Linked DNA regions of Maricaulis maris. The main gene of each other region encodes a partner of the protein of the gene in region 2 in a complex. Links are inferred from orthologs where the notes say so. Each region holds a gene or a part of one and is shown on either strand. Other genes may lie near its edges. The genes, in order: AAA969_RS07630 and pnp.

What was found.
Region 1: the proteins of pnp (region 2) and AAA969_RS07630 are in contact, whole or in part, in a cryo-EM structure (PDB 9QH0), measured with the Escherichia coli proteins. The link is inferred for Maricaulis maris from one-to-one orthologs.

Annotation. Positions count from the first base shown.
Region 1 is NZ_AP027270.1:1,636,786-1,640,326, forward strand. The notes cover bases 274-3,498. They hold AAA969_RS07630 (Rne/Rng family ribonuclease), read left to right. Parts: upstream 274-601; coding sequence 602-3,298; downstream 3,299-3,498. Other genes in these bases: AAA969_RS07635 (M48 family metalloprotease), read left to right, coding at 3,411-3,498. In the rest of the region: AAA969_RS07625 (N-acetylmuramoyl-L-alanine amidase), read right to left, coding at 1-105; more of AAA969_RS07635, read left to right, coding at 3,499-3,541. UniProt on the Escherichia coli protein: Endoribonuclease that plays a central role in RNA processing and decay. Required for the maturation of 5S and 16S rRNAs and the majority of tRNAs. Also involved in the degradation of most mRNAs.
Region 2 is NZ_AP027270.1:3,113,520-3,116,734, reverse strand. Bases 300-3,198 are described here. They hold pnp (polyribonucleotide nucleotidyltransferase), read right to left. Parts: upstream 2,866-3,198; coding sequence 733-2,865; downstream 300-732. Other genes in these bases: rpsO (30S ribosomal protein S15), read right to left, coding at 2,895-3,164; AAA969_RS14900 (hypothetical protein), read right to left, coding at 300-596. Also shown: AAA969_RS14905 (LytTR family DNA-binding domain-containing protein), read left to right, coding at 1-153; more of AAA969_RS14900, read right to left, coding at 126-299; tRNA pseudouridine(55) synthase TruB, read right to left, coding at 3,202-3,215. UniProt on the Escherichia coli protein: Involved in mRNA degradation. Catalyzes the phosphorolysis of single-stranded polyribonucleotides processively in the 3'- to 5'-direction. Also involved, along with RNase II, in tRNA processing.

The DNA.
Region 1 (3,541 bases), 1.5 Mb from region 2 along the record:
AATGACGACGCGCGTCGTCGCGGCTTCCACGCCAAAGCGAACATCACGGACCTCCTGGTCCGCGAAGCCCGTTCCGGCGGCCGCCAGAACGGCTGACACCGCCATGAAAAACTGTTGAACCCGCATTGTTACACCATCGCACACACCGTGATTCTGTCCACGGCTTTTGCGGAACGCTAACGCACGGAACTTGACGTTTGGTTGATGCCGGGACGGTTTTTCCAGCGGGCGTTCGCCTACGGCGGGAAAGCCTTTTCTTCCGCATTCGAATGTTGCATGTTGCCAAGGCCTTGGCGACGCACCGCCGGATAAGCCGGTCGAGTGCATGCGCCGGGCGCGAAGCGGCTGGGCCTCACAGGCCTGCCAACACGCTAATCGTCGCCCCGGTCCGACCGAAGAATAATCCGGGGCCCCGACCGCCGCGTCCACCCAAACGGTGCTGGACGCTTATGGTAACTGCCGATGCGCGGGGAGCGCCTGATGCCTAGAGCAATGAAAACAGGCCGCACCCCGTCCATCTCGCCCCCGCCGCCACGCTTGTCCCTGTCTCGCCATTTGATGGCTCACAGGCGATCGTGCGCGCGCGCAGGAGACGACTTTAATGTCCAAGAAAATGTTGATCGATGCGGGTCATCCGGAAGAGACCCGCGTCGTCGTGCTCGACGGTTCGAAAGTTGAGGATTTTGACTTCGAAGCGGCCGCTCGCCGCCCCATTCGCGGAAATATCTATCTCGCCAAGGTAACGCGTGTAGAGCCCTCGCTTCAGGCGGCGTTTGTGGAGTATGGCGGCAATCGCCACGGCTTCCTCGCCTTCAATGAAATCCACCCGGATTACTATCAGATCCCTTACGAGGACCGCATGGCCCTCGCCGAGGAAGAAGCCTCTGCGGCGCATGACGATGAAGACGAGGCTGACGACGCCAAGTCCGAAACCGTCGCCGCCGGCAATGGCGACGACGCTGACAGCGATAGCGAGAGTGAAGCCCCTGAAACCATCGGGGACGACAGCGAGGAAGACGATATCAGCGACCAGCAGGCCGCCCGTCGCCGTCGCCAGATGTTCCGCAAGTACAAGATCCAGGAAGTCATCAAGCGCCGCCAGATCCTGCTGGTGCAGGTGGCCAAGGAAGAGCGTGGCAACAAGGGGGCCGCGCTGACGACCTATCTGTCACTGGCTGGCCGCTATTGCGTGCTGATGCCGAACACGCCGCGGGGCGGCGGGATCTCCCGCAAGATCGCCAATGCGTCGGATCGCAAGCGCCTGAAGTCGGTCGTGTCCGAGCTCGATCTGCCCAAGGGTGTCGGCCTGATCATCCGCACAGCGGGGGCGTCCCGGACCAAGACCGAGATCAAGCGCGATGCCGACTACCTTTTGCGTCTGTGGACCAATATCCGCGAACTGACCCTGAATTCGGTCGCTCCGGCGCTGATTTACGAGGAAGGCAATCTGGTCAAGCGGGTGATCCGCGATCTCTACGACAAGGAGATCGACGCCGTGCTTGTGGAGGGTGAAGAAGCCTACAAGGAGGCGAAAGCCTTCATGAAGATGCTGATGCCCAGCCATGCCAAGAAGGTGCAGCACTACAAGGAAACCGTGCCGCTTTTCCTGCGCCACCAGTGTGAGGCCCAGCTCGAGGCGATCTATTCGGCCGTCGCGCCGCTCAAGTCCGGTGGCTATCTCGTGATCAACCCGACCGAGGCGCTGGTCTCGATCGACGTGAACTCGGGCAAGTCGACCCGCGAGCGCAATATCGAGGCGACCGCCCTCAAGACGAACATGGAAGCGGCGGCCGAGGCCGCCCGCCAGATGCGACTGCGTGACCTGGCCGGCCTGATCGTCATCGACTTCATCGACATGGACGAGAACAAGAATAATCGTGCCGTCGAGAAGAAGATGAAGGACATGCTGAAGCGTGACCGCGCCCGCCTGCAGGTTGGCCGCATCTCGCAATTCGGCCTGATGGAAATCTCGCGCCAGCGACGCCGCTCCAGCCTGCTGGAAGGCTCCACCACGACTTGCCCGACCTGTAAGGGCACCGGCCATCTGCGCTCGACCGAATCGAGTGCCCTCGTCGCCCTGCGCGGCCTGGAAAAGGAAGGCACGCGCGGTCGCGCCAAGCGGGTTCGCATTTCCGTTCCGACCTCGGTGGCCATCTACCTGCTCAACGAAAAGCGCGATCATCTCCTGATGATCGAACAGCGCTTCGCAATGAGCATCTCGGTGACCGCCGATGACAGCATCCTGGCACCGGAATTCTCGATCGAGGCCCTGGAGAACCGCGAGCCGGGTGAAGAACTCCCGATCGCGCCGCTGTCGGTCGAATCGATCGAGGCGATCGAGATCGATGACACCTCCGATGAGGATGACGACGAGGATGAGGCGGAAGCCCGGGGCGAGGGTCGCGATGAGCCGCGCGACGCGTCCGGTGGCCGTCGCCGCCGTCGCCGCCGTCGTCGCAAGCCGTCGTCGGACGATACGGCTGCCGCCATGGAAGTCGTCAATGTCGAGGCCGATGGCCAGGACGATGATGATGAGGGTGACGAACCGAAGGCTGCCCGCAGCGCCAGCGATGAGGATGGTGATGACCAGCCGCGCCGCCGCCGCCGTCGTGGTCGCCGCGGTGGTCGCGGACGCCGTCGCACCGAGGATGAGGTCAATGCGGACGAAGCCGGTACCGAATCCGGTGACGCCACTGACGCGGCCGCACCGGCAGCCGACGAAGGCACGGAAACCGGGGTCCCGGCGGAGACCGCGGTTGCGGATTCGGCGTCCGGGGATGCCCCGTCCGACAGCGCCGAGGCCAGCGAAGAGAAGCCGAAGCGCAAGCGGACTCCGCGTCGCCGCTCGACCAAATCCGAACCGGTAGCCGAAGCTCCGGCTGAGACCGACGTGACCGCTGAACCGGCGGCCGAAGCCGAGGCTCCGGTCGCGGAGGAGGCTCCGAAGAAGCGCACCCGTCGCCCCCGCAAGAAAGCGGCGGACGTTGAGGCCGAGGCCGCTGCCGCGGCAACGCAAACGGACACCGCCGAGGCCGCACCAGCCGCCGAGGACGAGGCGCCGAAGCCGAAGCGTCGCGCCCCGCGTCGCAAGAAGGCCGAGGAACCGGTCGCAGAGACGGCTCCGGCGAAGCCAGTTGAACCGGCTGCAGAGCCGGCGGCCGAAACGCAGCCGGAGGCGACGGAATCCGAGCCGGAAGCCAGTGAGACTGAAACCGCTGCGGCCGAGAAGCCTGCCAAGGATGATGGCAAGCCGAAGCGTCGCGGCTGGTGGAACCGGACAGGCTTGTTCGGCAACTGATCAGGATCAGGGTTGCCCGGCGGTGCCGGGCAACCCATCTTGATAGAGGACGTGGCGTCCTGGGGTGATGCTGCTATCATGGGCCGAGCGGGGGCCGATCAGTGGAGGCAGGATGTCCATCCTGAAAACCGTCGCTACAGCCTGCGTTCTTGCTGTGGCCACACATGCGTCAAGCCTGGCTCAATCCTTGATCCGGGACACGGAAATCGAGCACATGCTGCGCGATTATTCCGACCCCATTCT
Region 2 (3,215 bases):
GACGCCGTTCGCGTGCATCGTTCCTGGCTGGTCAATCGCGACGCGATCCGGGAAATCATTCCCACCGGCGAGGGCGATGTGGCCATCACCCTGGACACCGGCTCGCAAATTCCGGGCAGCCGCCGTTATCGCGCAAGGCTCGAAGCGGCCTGAGCCCGCGCGGCGAGCCGGAACAGGGCCGCAGACGTCGCAAAGAGTGCCGTGAAGATGAGGGTCGCGACGATAATGTCCATGGGCCAGGCCGGCCCGTCCGAGCCAAGACCGGCGATGAAGGCGACAAATCCGATCAGGGCCTGAGACGCCGCGATAAGCGCAAAGGTGACCGCGAGCCCGGCCGGACGGAGGCGGGTGATGATCGCTCCGGCCAAAGCCAGCAGTGGCAAGGCGAGATAGGCCAGGTTGGCGTCATTGTCGGACCGGCCAATGATACCGACCGCCCCGGCGCTCCAGACCAGCATGAAAAACGCCACGAGCGCCAGCCCGCCGGCCAGGCGCGCAGCCCAGTGCCGCTGGGTCTTCAGGACCAGGACGCTGCCGAGCAGCAAGCAGGCCAGCATGCCGCCGGCAAATACAAAATCGAAAAGCGTCCAGTTCATGTCGCGTCTCCAGCACCGGGCGATCGCCTTCGAGCCTAGCCGCTGCCCCGGGGCAAGCGTACAGGCCGGCCAAAGAAAAACCCCGCCAGCTTGCGCCGGCGGGGTCTTCTGATCAGTCCGATGGACAGAAAGTCGCTTATTCAGCGTCTTCCTCTTCCTTCTTGATCTCTTCGCCGGTTTCCTGGTCGATGACTTTCATCGACAGGCGAACCTTGCCGCGATCATCGAAGCCGAGAAGCTTGACGTAGACTTCCTGGCCTTCCTTGACCACGTCGGACGGATGGTTCACGCGCTCAGCCTTGAGCTGGGACACGTGGACGAGACCGTCCTTGGGACCGAAGAAGTTCACGAAGGCGCCGAAGTCCATGACCTTGACGACCTTGCCCTTGTAGACCTTGCCTTCTTCCGGCTCAGCCGTCAGGCCGTGGATCCAGTCGAGCGCCGCCTTGATCGAGGCGCCGTCCGAAGACGAAACCTTGATCACGCCATCATCATTGACGTCGACCTTGGCACCGGTGGTTTCCACGATCTCGCGGATCACCTTGCCGCCCGAGCCGATCACGTCGCGGATCTTGTCGGTCGGAATGGTGATGGTCTCGATGCGCGGCGCAAACTCGCCGAGCTCGGTGCGGGCTTCGCCCAGCGCCTTGCCCATCTCCTCGAGGATATGCAGACGACCGCCATTGGCCTGGGCCAGGGCTGTCTTCATGATGTCCTCGGTGATACCGGCGATCTTGATGTCCATCTGCAGCGAGGTGACGCCTTCGGTGGTACCAGCCACCTTGAAGTCCATATCGCCGAGATGATCCTCATCACCCAGGATATCGGAGAGAACGGCAACGCCTTCCGGATCCTTGATCAGGCCCATGGCAATGCCAGAAACCGGACGGGTGATCGGCACGCCGGCGTCCATCATGGACAGCGAGGCACCGCAGACCGTGGCCATCGAGGACGAGCCATTCGACTCGGTGATCTCGGAGACCAGGCGGATCGTGTACGGGAAGTCTTCCTTGGTCGGCAGGACGGCTTTCACCGCGCGCCAGGCCAGCTTGCCGTGACCGATTTCCCGGCGACCCGGAGCGAGACGGAAAGATGTCTCACCGACCGAATAGGGCGGGAAATTGTAGTGCAGCATGAAGCGTTCTTTGTAGGTCCCCGTCAGGGCATCGATGAACTGCTCATCTTCGCCTGTACCCAGGGTCGCAACGACCAGGGCCTGGGTTTCGCCACGCGTGAACAGGGCCGAACCGTGCGTCCGCGGCAGGATGCCGGCTTCGGACACGATCGAGCGAACCTGATCGAGGGCGCGGCCATCGATACGCTTGCCGGTCTTGATGATGCCACCGCGAACGATGGAACTCTCGACCGCTTTCATGACGTCCTTGAGGGTCGTCATGTCGATGCCGTCCGGACGGTCTTCGGTCTGGAGCAGGGCTTCGAGCGCCTTGTCCTTCGCCGCACCAACCGCCTTGTAGCGCTCGGTCTTGTCGACGATGGTGTAGGCCTTGGCCAGATCGTCGCCGATCAGGTCACGAACCTTGGCTTCCTCGGCCGAATGGTCAGCCGGGGCGTAGTCCCAGGGTTCCTTGGCCGCACGCTCGGCCAGCTTGATGATCATGTCGATCACCGGCTGGAAAGCTGCGTGGCCTGCCATGACGGCACCGAGCATGACGTCCTCGGAGAGCTCTTTGGCTTCCGATTCCACCATCATCACCGCGTCCTGCGTGCCGGCGACGACGAGATCAAGCTCGCTGTCATCCATCTCGTCGCAAGGCGGGTTGATGATGTACTCGCCGTCCTTGTAACCGACGCGAGCCGCGCCGATCGGGCCCATGAAGGGCAGACCGGAGAGGACCAGGGCGGCCGAGGCGCCGATCATGCCGACAATGTCGGGATCGTTCTCGAGATCGTGCGACAGGACCGTCAGCATCACCTGGACTTCGTTCTTGAAGCCCTTGACGAACAGCGGACGGATCGGACGGTCGATGAGACGCGAGGTCAGCGTCTCCTTGTCCGTCGGACGGCCTTCACGTTTGAAGAAGCCGCCGGGGATCTTGCCCGCCGCGAAGTATTTTTCCTGATAATTGACCGTCAGCGGGAAGAAATCGACTCCCGGCTTGGCCTGTTTGACGCCGACGGCTGTGGCGAGAACAGTGGTCTCGCCATAGGACACCATGACGGCGCCGTCTGCTTGTCGGGCGACCCGACCGGTTTCGATGGTGAGTGGGCGACCCGCCCACTCAATCGTTTCTTTCTGGATATCGAACATATCGTCTTTCGTACGGATGGCGTCGCGGATCAGCGGCGCAGACCCAGTTTCTCGATGATAGCCTTGTAACGGGCTTCGTCCTTGTTCTTGACGTAGTCGAGAAGCCGGCGGCGCTGGGAGACCATCTTAAGAAGGCCGCGACGCGAGTGGTTGTCCTTCTTATGGGTCTTGAAGTGCTCGGTAAGATTGGCAATCCGCGTTGTGAGGATGGCCACTTGCACTTCCGGCGATCCCGTGTCGGCTTTGCCACGGGCATGTTCAGCGATCAGCGCGGATTTGCGCTCTTGCGTAATCGACATCGGGTTCTCCTAAACTCGTTATGTCGACCCCCTGATCTCAGGAGGCGAGGT